Regions from separate parts of the Kluyvera sp. 1366 genome, predicted to be linked through region 3. Evidence: predicted binding sites of a transcription regulator. Region 3 holds the regulator's gene; each other region holds the start of a gene.
The links. The regulator PhoB, encoded in region 3, activates phosphate uptake and scavenging genes when phosphate is short. The targets are predictions, from matches to a motif close to CTGTCATAAAACTGNCNNAT.
Positions count from the first base shown of each region.

Region 1: a site for PhoB is predicted at 1,585-1,604, ahead of pstS (phosphate ABC transporter substrate-binding protein PstS). Genes of this name have one in related genera too.
Region 2: a site for PhoB is predicted at 1,343-1,362, ahead of rbsK (ribokinase). Genes of this name have one in related genera too.
Region 4: a site for PhoB is predicted at 1,301-1,320, ahead of phoA (alkaline phosphatase). Genes of this name have one in related genera too.

Region 1 covers NZ_JBTRDW010000008.1:246,831-249,988, forward strand. Annotated here, with positions in the region: gene pstC (phosphate ABC transporter permease PstC) at 1-342, opposite strand, end outside; gene pstS (phosphate ABC transporter substrate-binding protein PstS) at 432-1,475, opposite strand; gene glmS (glutamine--fructose-6-phosphate transaminase (isomerizing)) at 1,652-3,158, opposite strand, start outside.
Region 2 covers NZ_JBTRDW010000005.1:211,446-214,603, reverse strand. Annotated here, with positions in the region: gene ettA (energy-dependent translational throttle protein EttA) at 1-70, opposite strand, end outside; gene deoR (DNA-binding transcriptional repressor DeoR) at 303-1,073, opposite strand; gene rbsK (ribokinase) at 1,434-2,351, shown strand; gene fucP (L-fucose:H+ symporter permease) at 2,361-3,158, shown strand, end outside.
Region 3 covers NZ_JBTRDW010000004.1:389,515-392,672, reverse strand. Annotated here, with positions in the region: gene sbcD (exonuclease subunit SbcD) at 1-1,084, opposite strand, end outside; gene phoB (phosphate response regulator transcription factor PhoB) at 1,282-1,971, shown strand; gene phoR (phosphate regulon sensor histidine kinase PhoR) at 1,992-3,158, shown strand, end outside.
Region 4 covers NZ_JBTRDW010000002.1:549,528-552,685, reverse strand. Annotated here, with positions in the region: gene ACVLVH_RS06095 (VasL domain-containing protein) at 1-930, shown strand, start outside; tRNA gene ACVLVH_RS06090 (tRNA-Ser) at 1,049-1,136, opposite strand; gene phoA (alkaline phosphatase) at 1,382-2,788, shown strand; gene gap (type I glyceraldehyde-3-phosphate dehydrogenase) at 2,827-3,158, opposite strand, start outside.

The sequences.
Region 1 (3,158 bases), on a different contig from region 3:
GGTGCCCAGCGGGCGACGCAGCCAGCCTGGCGCCAGTTCGGTCAGGAACAGCGCGATGCCGAAGCTCACCGGCACGGCAATGATCAAGGCAATAATCGAGGTGACGAGGGTGCCGTAAATCGGTACCAGCGCACCAAATTGTTCGTTTGGCGCATCCCAGGTTTTGTTCCACAGGAAAGAGAAACCAAATTTTTGGATGCTTGGCCAGGAGGAGAAAATCAGGGAGACGATAATGCCGCCCATCAACAGCAACACGATAAGCGCGGATAGCTTCACCAGCGCGCCGAAAATCATGTCGCCTTGTTTACCGGGGGCTTTGAACGTCGGCTTAGTGGCAGCCATAGAATTCTCTGTTCTCAGGGGGATGTCAGGGCGGCACGCAGGCCGCCCATTGGGATTGGCCAACCGTCTCGGCTGGCCGGGTCAATCTGTTACTGGTACAGCGCTTTACCGGAGCTATCTTTGATGTTCGCTTTCCACGCTGCACGAATCTGGTTAGCTACGCTTTCTGGCAGCGCGGCGTAATCCAGGTCGGTTGCGGTTTTGCTGCCGCCTTTGTATGCCCAGTCGAAGAACTTCAGCACTTCGCTACCTTTCTCCGCATTCGCCTGATCTTTGTAAATCAGGATGAAGGTGGTTGAGGTGATCGGCCATGCATCGTTGCCTTTCTGGAAGGTCAGATCCTGAGCAAAGGTTTTGCTCCAGTCTGCGCCTTTCGCGGCGTTAGCAAAGCTCTCTTCACTTGGTGCAACCGCTTTACCGTCGGCATCAACCAGTTTGGTGTAGGTCAGGTTGTTCTGCTTGGCGTAAGCGTATTCCACATAGCCAATTGAACCCGGCAGACGCTGTACAAACGCGGCCACGCCGTCGTTACCTTTACCGCCCAGACCGGTTGGCCAGTTAACGGTGTTACCTTTACCAATTTTGCTGTTCCACTCTTCGTTCACTTTTGCCAGGTAGCTGGTGAAGACGAAAGAAGTACCGGAACCGTCAGCGCGGCGAACCACGTTGATGTTGGAATCTGGCAGTTTCACGCCTGGGTTCAGTTTAGTGATCGCCGGGTCGTTCCACTTTTTGATGGTGCCGAGGTAGATGTCGCCCACGGTTTTACCGTCAAGAGTCAGTTCACCGGATTTCACACCTGGGATGTTAACCGCCAGCACCACACCACCAATGACGGTAGGGAACTGGAACAGGCCGTTTTTCTGCAGATCTTCTTCTTTCATTGGCGCATCAGACGCACCGAAATCGACGGTTTTCGCGATGATTTGCTTCACGCCGCCGGAAGAACCAATACCCTGATAGTTGATTTTGCTACCGGTGGCTTGCTGGTACTCGGCTGCCCACTTGGCATAAACCGGCGCCGGGAATGTCCCGCCTGCGCCCGTCAGATCGGTGGCTGCAAAAGCAGAAACCGCGCTTACTGCGAAGGTGGCGGCGAGGATTCGGGCTACGGTGCTACGCATCAGTGTCATGTTCCCTCCAGGGGATTCAAAAAAATCAGGCTCAATGCCTTTTTAGTAGGAGTCAGTGATTGCTGCTGGAGGGAAAATAGGACAGTTTGATGACAGTGAAATGTACGAAATATGACAGTTATATGACAGCGTGCAGAAATGAAGCGGGCCCATTGCGGGCCCACTCTTGTTACTGATTATTCAACGGTAACCGATTTCGCCAGGTTACGTGGCTGGTCAACATCGGTACCTTTAATCAGCGCCACATGGTACGAGAGCAACTGTAACGGCACGGTGTAGAAGATCGGTGCAATCACCTCTTCGACGTGCGGCAGAGAGATGATTTTCATGCCATCGCTGTCGCTAAAACCGGCATCCTGATCGGCAAACACATACAGCAAACCGCCGCGCGCGCGTACCTCTTCAATGTTGGATTTCAGCTTCTCCAGCAGTTCGTTGTTAGGCGCAACCACGATCACCGGCATATCGGCATCAATCAGCGCCAGCGGACCGTGCTTCAGCTCGCCCGCCGCATAGGCTTCGGCGTGGATGTAGGAGATCTCTTTCAGCTTCAGCGCGCCTTCCATGGCGATTGGATACTGATCGCCACGGCCAAGGAACAGCGCATGATGTTTATCCGAGAAACCTTCCGCCAGGTTTTCGATCACTTTATCCTGCGCCAGCATCTGCTCGATGCGGCTCGGCAAGGCCTGCAGCGCGTGCACAATCTCGTGCTCGGTTTCGGCTTTCATGCCGTGCAGACGACCGAGTTTCGCCACCAGCATCAGCAATACTGCCAGCTGCGTGGTGAAGGCTTTGGTGGATGCCACGCCAATTTCAGTGCCGGCTTTGGTCATCAGCGCTAAATCGGATTCACGCACCAGCGATGAACCGGCCACGTTACAGATGGCCAGCGAACCGAGATAACCCAGCTCTTTCGACAGGCGCAGCGCCGCCAGCGTATCGGCGGTTTCACCCGATTGTGACAGCGTGATCAGCAGGCTATTTTTACGCACTGCAGATTTGCGATAACGGAATTCTGAAGCAATTTCCACATCACAAGGCAGGTTAGCCAGCGACTCAAACCAGTAACGCGAAACCATGCCGGAGTTGTATGACGTACCGCAGGCGATGATCTGAATATGTTCGACCTGGCTCAACAGCGTCTCAGCATCCGGGCCCAGCTCGCTGAGATCGACTTCGCCGTGATTAAAACGACCGGTGATGGTGTTTTTGATCGCGTTCGGCTGCTCGTAAATCTCTTTCTGCATGTAATGACGATAGATGCCTTTGTCGCCGGCATCGTACTGAGCGGTCGATTCGATTTCAGCGCGCTTAGTGGTTTTACCGTCACGATCGATGATGGTGACTTCGCGGCGAGTGATCTCCGCAATATCACCCTCTTCCAGATAGATGAAGCGACGCGTCACCGGCAGCAGCGCCAGCTGATCGGAAGCGATAAAGTTTTCGCCCACGCCACGGCCAATCACCAGCGGACTACCGGAGCGCGCCGCCACCAGCAGCGAAGGATCGCGGCTGTCCATGATCACCATGCCATACGCACCGCGCAGCTGCGGAATAACGCGCAGCACCACTTCACGCAGCGTGCCGCCCTGCTTCTGCTCCCAATGCACCAGATGCGCCACCACTTCGGTGTCGGTTTCTGAGGCAAAGTGATAGCCGCGCTCAAGCAACTGCGCGCGC
Region 2 (3,158 bases), on a different contig from region 3:
TCTTCAGAATGTGACGCTTCGGCGGAACGACCTTGCCGACGCGATGCATGCTATAGACGAATTGAGCCACGTTGTATTGAGCCTTTTGGTCTGTGAGTTATGAACTTTAGGTACAGAAGTTTAGCCGTTTTCAGCCTTTATTCATACCCGTCATACTTCGCGCTGCAGGCGCGTTGGCTGCTTGTGTCCACCCCAGTCACATACTTATGTATGCGCCTGGGGATGTACCCACTTGCCGCCTTCCTGCAACTCGAATTATTTAGGGTCTGGTTTTGTTTCCCGGTAATAGAAACAGAGGAATTCTAAGATTTAGGCAATCGCAGCGGTATATTCTGTTGTGCCAGCCAACTCTTCAGCGCCGGTTCGGGTGCGCTATCGCTGACCAGCAAATCAAAACGGCGTAATTCACCGATACGCGCGGGCAGCACTTTGCCAAATTTACTGCTGTCCGCCACCAGCACGCGCTGACGTGCGCGCAGCATCGCGTGGTGCTTCATCGCCAGCTCGTTAATGTTGTAGCAGGTGGCGCCCTGTTCCTGATCGATACCTGCCGCCGAAATAAAGGCCAGCGTCGGGCAGAGATCGTCGAGGATCGAGTGCGCGCCAATCGGCGTGAACAGCGCGTTATCGGCGTGGAACTCACCGCCGCTCAGGATCACGTTGCAGGCCGGTTTCTCTTTCAACGCCAGGAAAGTGTTCATCGCGCAGCAGATGGCGGTGAACGGCAAGCTATCAGGTATCGCATCTACGATGTACGGCAGCGTGGTGCCGCAATCAAAAAATACCGTGTCATTTTCACTGATCAGATCCGCAGCAGCCTGCGCCAGGCGCTGTTTGCGTGCGGCGTTCTGACCGTGCTGATCGGAGATAAAGTAGTGTCCGGCGTGGCTTTTCGGATCGCTGACGATATAGCCGCCCAGCAGCACCACGGTTGAAGCCGGTTCGGTGAGATCGCGGCGGATGGTCATTTCCGACACGCCGAGCAGCTGCGCCGCGTCTTTCAGGTGCAGTTTATCGGTGCGTTTCAGCGCCTGAGCCAACTTGTGAATACGTTCGTCGCGCCGGGTTTCCATGATCATCTCTGCGTAATTAATCCTGAAGTCGAAGTGGCCTGGTCAAAAATCACGATAAATCTCACATATTTTAATGATTTGCGACGTATCCAGCAGGCCAGTTTTCAATCTTACCTGTAATGAGATCGGCCCGCAAACCTCATGCAATGCCGCCAACGTGTTGCTCTCAAGCCGCTTCGCTCTGATTCTCAATGTTGTTCCATTGTTAGAATAATAACATTCATTTCTACCAATTAATGGCTGTTTATCGGCTTTTTATCAGGATGTCGAGGTGTGAAATTTATCACACAATTAACTTTATTAACCTGATATTGTTATTTTAATAACATTATAAAGCTAAAAATTCACCGGGAGAAAACAATGGATATTGCGGTTATTGGGTCAAATATGGTGGACCTCATTACCTATACCAATCAGCTGCCTAAAGCGGGCGAAACGCTGGAAGCACCCGATTTTGCCATCGGCTGCGGGGGTAAAGGTGCCAATCAGGCTGTGGCAGCAGCGAAGATGGGCGGCAGCGTGATGATGGTGAGTAAAGTCGGCGACGATCTGTTCGCGCCGAATACCGTGGCCAATCTGCAGCAGCAAGGCGTTGATACCCGCTTCGTCACCACCGCGCCAGGCACCTCCAGCGGCGTGGCACCTATCTTCGTCGACGATGAGTCGCAGAACCGCATTCTGATTATTAAAGGTGCCAACCAACAGTTGAAGCCAGCCGATATCGATGCCGCCGCTGACGCGTTGAAAAGCTGCCAGTTGATCATCCTGCAGCTGGAGATCCCGCTGGAGACCGTTTATTACGCCATTGATTTTGCCCGTCAGCATGACATCAAAGTGATCCTCAATCCGGCACCGGCGGTGGCGGATCTCAATATCGACTACGCCTGCAAATGCGACTTTTTCATGCCGAATGAAACCGAGCTGGAGATCCTCACCGGCATGCCGGTCACCACGGATGAAGAGGTGAAGCTGGCGGGGCAATCGTTGCTTAAACGTGGGCTGAAAAACCTGATCATCACGCTGGGCGGGCGCGGTTCGCTGTGGATGTCTGGCGACAGCGTGCATCAGGTTGCACCCACCGCAGTAAAAGCGGTGGACACCAGCGGCGCGGGCGATGCCTTTATCGGCTGCTTCGCCCACGAGCTGGTGAAAAGCGGCGATATCCCGGCCGCGATGGCGCAAGCCTCGGCTTATGCCGCCTGCAGCGTGACCGGTCGCGGCACGCAGCGCTCCTATCCCGACGCGGAAACCTTCCAGCGTTTTCTCAACGTTCACTGAGGTCGAGTTATGCAACCGAACATTGTTCAGCAATCTGATGGCTATCTGAATAAAACGCCGCTGTTCCAGTTCATTTTGCTCTCGTGCCTGTTCCCGTTGTGGGGCTGTGCGGCGAGTCTGAACGACATCCTGATCACCCAGTTCAAAAGCGTGTTCGCGTTAAGCGATTTCGCCAGCGCACTGGTGCAGAGCGCGTTCTACGGCGGCTACTTCCTGATTGCTATTCCGGCCTCGCTGGTGATCCGTAAAGCCACCTATAAACTGGCGATTTTATTGGGCCTGGCGCTGTATATCGTGGGCTGCGTGCTGTTCTATCCCGCGTCACACATGGCAACCTACACCATGTTCCTGGCGGCGATTTTCGCCATCGCCATCGGTTTGAGCTTCCTCGAAACCGCCGCCAACACCTACAGCTCGATGATTGGTCATCGCGATCACGCCACGCTGCGCCTGAATATCAGCCAGACTTTCTATCCGGTGGGCGCACTGATGGGCATCGTGCTGGGCAAATATCTGGTGTTCCAGGAGGGCGACAGTCTGGAAAGTCAGCTGGCCGGCATGAATGCGGAACAGGCGCATGCGTTCCGTCTCACCATGCTGGAGCACACGCTTGAGCCGTATAAATATCTGGTGATGGTTTTGGTGGTAGTAATGCTGCTGTTCCTGTTCACCCGCTATCCGCGCTGCAAACCGGAAAGCAGTGAAAAATCGTTGCCGTCGCTCGGCGAAACTTTCCGCTATCTGGCGGCGAATCGTCACTTCAAACGCGGGATTCTGGCGCAGTTCTTGTATGTCGGCATGCAGGTG
Region 3 (3,158 bases):
GGGTTTCGTTCTCCAGCCGTTCGAGGCTGCGCTGCCGCTGTTCGCGGCTGCGGCGCACCAGCAGCACTTCGACCGGCAGATTTTCGGTGAGCGCTTCAATGCGACGTTGCAGATCGCTGAGATATTCCTGCGTGGTGATCTCAATATCCAGCCAGACTGGCTGTTCGCTGGCGCTCGCGCTGAACTGCGCCAGCTGATGTTCAATCTCCGCCATCGAGCCTTTCAGCATCTGCATCGGCTGGAAGTGCGGGATGGTTAGCGGCGTAACGGTATCGAGCGTGGTGCTGAATTCCAGCAGGAAGACGCTTTTCTCGCGGCCAAGCTCATCAAAACTGAGCGGAATCGGCGAGCCGCTGTAACGAATGTGCTCGCTGTTGGCGATGCGCTGGGCGCGATGGATGTGACCGAGCGCGATGTAATCGGCGGGCGGAAACGCCTGCGCCGGGAAGGCATCCAGCGTGCCGATATAGATGTCGCGCACCGAATCGCTTTTAGTCACGCCAACAGTGGTGAGATGACCGGTGGCGATGATCGGCAGCGTAACGTCCTGCGCATCGCGCTGTGCCTGCGCGGCAGCAAAGCAGTGCTGATAATGCTGCTCGATCGCCTCCAGCAGCGAGATCTGCTTTTCGCGGCCGGATTGGCCAGCCTGGCTACGCAGAATGTCGCGCGGACGCAGATAAGGAATGGCGCACAGCAGCGCGCCCGGCGCGCCATCACGCTGCTTCAGGGTTAACACCTGCTGTTCGCCCTGCGGCGTGGCGCTGGTGATCACCTGCGTATTCAGGCAGGCCAGCAGCTCGCGCGATTCATTCAGCGTCGCCACCGAGTCGTGATTGCCCGCCAGCACCACCAATTGGCAGCCGCTTGGCTGCAGCGCCACCACAAAACGGTTAAACATTTCACGCGCGTAGCTCGGCGGCGAACCGGTATCAAACAGATCGCCGGCGATAATCAGCGCATCCACCTGATGCTGCACAATCTGATCCAGCAGCCAGTCGAGAAACGCCTGATGTTCCCGCGCGCGACTTTTGCTGTAAAAGAACTGACCGAGATGCCAGTCAGCGGTGTGAATGATGCGCATGTTTGCTCCGTGCTCTGTTTAGCGAAGGCGAATTATAACCACTTAAGATCACAAAGAAAAAAAGCAGAATTTTATTGTGACATTTCTGTTTTTTATCTATCTATCTTAGGGCGGTGTTTTCATAAAAGTGTCACAAAACTGACGCATAATGGCGCCGCAAATCCCAGTGACACGGTGTCACACTAGCAGGAGTTACAATGGCTAAGCGCATTTTGGTTGTGGAAGACGAAGCTCCCATCCGTGAAATGTTATGTTTCGTGCTGGAACAGAATGATTACCAGCCTATTGAGGCGGAAGATTATGACAGCGCGATTGGTAAGCTGATCGAACCCTGGCCTGATTTGATTCTGCTGGACTGGATGTTGCCCGGCGGCAGCGGGATTCAGTTTATTAAGCATTTGAAGCGTGAAGCCATGACGCGCGACATTCCGGTGATGATGCTGACGGCGCGTGGTGAAGAGGAAGATCGCGTGCGCGGTCTGGAAGTGGGCGCGGATGATTACATCACTAAGCCATTCTCACCGAAAGAGCTGATGGCGCGTATCAAAGCGGTGATGCGCCGTATTTCGCCGATGGCGGTGGAAGAGGTGATTGAGATGCAGGGCCTGAGCCTGGATCCTTCCTCACATCGCGTGATGTCGGAAACCACGCCGCTGGAGATGGGGCCGACCGAGTATAAATTGCTGCACTTCTTTATGACGCACCCGGAACGCGTTTACAGCCGCGAACAGCTGCTGAACCATGTTTGGGGCACCAATGTGTATGTCGAAGATCGCACCGTCGATGTACATATTCGCCGTTTACGTAAAGCACTGGAATTAACCGGCCACGATCGCATGGTTCAAACCGTGCGCGGAACAGGGTATCGTTTCTCTGCCCGCTACTAAACGTAAACGGAGTGTTTACCGTGCTGGAACGACTCTCCTGGAAGAGATTGTTGACCGAGCTGGCGCTGGTCTGTTTACCTGCGCTGGTGTTGGGTCTGTTGTTCGGATATCTGCCGTGGCTGCTGCTGATTGCGGTGACCGGCGTGATGTTCTGGCACTTCAGAAATCTGATGCGTCTGTCGCACTGGCTGTGGGTCGATCGTTCAATGACGCCGCCCACCGGACGCGGCAGCTGGGAACCGCTGTTTTATGGCCTGTACCAGATGCAATTGCGCAACCGGCGGCGTCGCCGCGAGCTGGGCAATCTGATCAAACGTTTCCGCAGCGGGGCAGAATCGCTGCCGGATGCGGTGGTGCTGACCACCGAAGAGGGCACTATTTTCTGGTGCAACGGCCTGGCGCAGCAGCACCTTGGCTTGCGCTGGCCGGAAGATAACGGTCAGAACATCCTCAATTTGCTGCGTTATCCTGAATTTTCCCGCTATATCCGTCAGCGCAAGTTCGACATGCCGCTGACGCAGATCATCAATAATCAGCGTCATATGGAATTCCGCGTGATGCCTTACAGCGAAGGTCAGTGGCTGATGGTGGCGCGTGATGTCACCCAGATGCACCAGCTGGAAGGCGCGCGACGCAACTTCTTTGCTAACGTCAGTCATGAACTGCGCACGCCGTTAACGGTATTGCAGGGTTATCTGGAAATGATGGACGACTCGGTGATGAACGAGCGCACGCGCAGCAAGGCGTTGCATACCATGCAAGAGCAGACGCGCCGCATGGACAGCCTGGTGAAGCAGTTGTTGACCTTGTCGCGTATCGAAGCGGCGCCAGCCATCGATCTCAAAGAGACGGTGGATGTGCCGGGCATGCTGATGCTGTTGCAGCGTGAAGCGGAAACGCTGAGTCAGGGACGTCACACCATCCATTTCCATACCGATCCGCATCTGAAAGTGTTCGGCAATGATGAGCAGCTACGTAGCGCCATTTCCAATCTGGTCTACAACGCGGTGAATCACACGCCCGATGGCACGCGCATCGACATCAGTTGGCTGCGCACTAAACAAGGCGCGCAGTTTAAGGTGTGTGATGACGGGCCGGGCATTAGCGAGCAGCATCTGCCGCGCCTCACCGAGCGTTTCTATCGCGTGGATAAAGCGCGTTCGCGCGCCACCGGCGGCAGCGGATTG
Region 4 (3,158 bases), on a different contig from region 3:
GAAGCCGGCGATCATCTGCAACGTCTTGAACTGCGTCAGCTTAGTCAGATTGATCCGCTGCTGGACCGCATTCGCAGTGCGGTGGTGATGCTGGAACACTGCGATGTTTCAACATCTGATGCTGTGGCTAAGCTGCCTGAAGTCGTTCCGATTGAGAAGCCCGCAATGGCGTTAGCTAGTGCAGAAGTCAGTGGCTGGGTGTACGTTCCGTCTCCGGGTGTGCCTGCACAGGATGTGAGGCGGCTGCGCCGTCGGGCATTTGTGAGTGGCGTTGGCGCGACGCTGCTGAGCGTGTCACTCATCGTCGCCACTGGCTATTTCGTTGAGCAAAATACTGAGCAGGAATCTCCGTTGCAGCAGGCATTACAGGCTTCAGTATCACCAGTTGCTGCGCCTCTCACACCGGAAATGATGGCTGAGCTCCAGGCGAATCCCCCCGAATGGCTGAACGACGGAGCATGGCTGGAGCAAATGCAGCAGCAACTGAACTGGCTGCAGGGCGCATCGCCGGACTGGAATCTGCAGCATGGTAATGCGTTAGTGATGCAGGCCAGCCAGTTGTTGCCTGATTCGGATGCGGTTAAAACGATGAGCGCACGCTGGAACAAGCAGCTTAAAGCGGCAGCAATACCAGCAGATAAAATGCAGGGATGGCAACAGGGCATGGAGCAGCTCAACATGTTGTCGCAGCGCCTGAACGGACTTGACGAGCAGCGCGGCAAATACCTGACGGTGAGCGAACTGAAAACAGCGGTCTACAATATGACGCAGGCGTTCAACGGAACGGTGCCACTGGAAGAGGAACTGCGCGTGTTGCTGCAATCGGACGATGACGCTACACAGAATCAGCTATCACAAGCGGAAATGCACCTGAAGCAGCTTATCGCCAGTTACCAAACGACAGCTACATCGTCAAAAAAGCAGGACTAACAAAATCCGCAGCCAACCGGTATTCGCAGCTATCAAACTCTGCGGGGGTTTGAATCCCCCTTGCAGAAAACAGGCAAAAAAAAAGCCTGAACTTTCGTTCAGGCTCTTCTTTAGAATGTGGCGGTGAGAGGGGGATTCGAACCCCCGATACGTTGCCGTATACACACTTTCCAGGCGTGCTCCTTCAGCCACTCGGACACCTCACCACATTTTTTTTGTCAACCGCGCTGGGTCAACGGGGCGCTACTATAGGGAGATCGCTGAAAAGGGTCAAGCGCTATTTTCTCCTTTTGTTCTATTCGCTTAAGCTCTGAGCGTATTGCCGTTGGCCTGCTCATCATGGCGATTCTGTCATCAAATCATTCCCTCTCTGTCACAAAAATGTCACCGCACTGTCGCAGACTTGTCCGCGGAAACATTTGGTTATATCTATGGAAAAGGATGCTTATAAATGAAACAGATACCTCTCTTAACGGTTACTCTGCTGGCTTCTCTGGTCGCGACATCGGCAGTGGCAGACGATGCACACTATTCCCGCGCTGCTACCGGCGATGTCACCGAGCACGGCGGCGCGCGTCGTCTCACCGGCGACCAGACCGAAGCGCTAAGAGCGTCATTAAGTAATAGCACCGCAAAAAACGTGATTCTGCTGATTGGTGACGGCATGGGAGATTCGGAAATCACCGCCGCGCGTAATCAGGCGCGGGGCGCAGGCGGTTTCTTCCCCGGCCTTGATGCGCTGCCGCTCACCGGTCAATACACGCACTATTCACTGGATAAGAAAACCCACAAGCCGAATTACGTGACGGATTCCGCCGCGTCGGCCACGGCGTGGGCCACCGGCACCAAATCCTATAACGGTGCGATTGGCGTCGACGTGAACGGCAAAGATCAGGTAACGATTCTTGAGCTGGCGAAAGCCGCCGGTAAAGCCACCGGCAACGTTTCCACTGCTGAACTGCAGGATGCCACGCCAGCAGCGTTGATCGCGCACGTCACTTCGCGCAAATGCTACGGCCCGGAGAAAACCAGCGAATTGTGCCCGACTAACGCGCTGGAGCAGGGCGGTAAAGGATCGATTACCGAGCAGATGCTAAAAACCCGTGCGGACGTCACGCTGGGCGGCGGCGCGAAATCCTTCGGCGAAACCGCCAAAGCTGGCGAGTATCAGGGTAAAACCCTGCGCGAACAGGCACAGGCGCTGGGTTATCAGTGGGTTGATAATCTCGATGGCATGAACGCCATTCAGCAGGCCGACCAGAGTAAACCGGTGCTTGGCCTGTTTGCCGACGGCAATATGCCGGTGCGCTGGCAGGGACCGAAAGCCAGCTATCACGGCAACATTGATAAGCCGGTGGTGACCTGTGAAGTGAATAAAGAGCGTCCCGCTTCGGTACCGACGCTGGCGCAGATGACCAAAAAAGCCATCGATCTGCTAAGCACTAATGAGAAAGGCTTCTTCCTGCAGGTGGAAGGCGCGTCAATTGATAAGCAGGATCATGCGGCCAATCCATGCGGTCAAATTGGTGAAACCGTCGATCTGGATGAAGCGGTGCAGCAGGCGCTGGCCTTTGCGCGCGAACATGGCGACACGCTGGTGGTGGTGACCGCCGACCACGCGCACAGCAGCCAGATCGTGGAAAACGGCACCAAAGCGCCGGGTCTGACGCAGGCGGTGAATACCAAAGATGGCGCAGTGATGACCATCAGCTACGGCAATTCAGAAGAGGATTCGCAGGAACACACCGGTACGCAGGTGCGCATTGCGGCGTACGGCCCGCATGCGGCTAACGTGGTGGGCTTGACCGATCAGACCGATCTGTTCTTTACCCTGAAGGATGCGATGGGGTTGAAGTAGCCAGGATAACGGTCGCCATTAACGGCGACCGTTATACCTTACAATCCGCGTTTTGCCATCAACCGCGCTAAATCCACCAGACGATTGGAGAAGCCCCATTCGTTATCGTACCAGGCGAGAATCTTCACCAGATTGCCGCCAATCACCAGCGTAGAGAGACCATCAATAATCGATGAACGGGCATCGCCCTGATAATCGCTTGATACCAGCGGCTCGTCGCTGTATCCAAGAATCCCCTTCAGCGGACCTTCTGCCGCCGCGGCTTTAAACGCGTCATTCACCTCTTCTGCGGTCACGTCGCGTTTCAGCGTCACGGTCAAATCCACAATCGATACCACCGGCACCGGCACGCGCAGGGAATAGCCGGTCA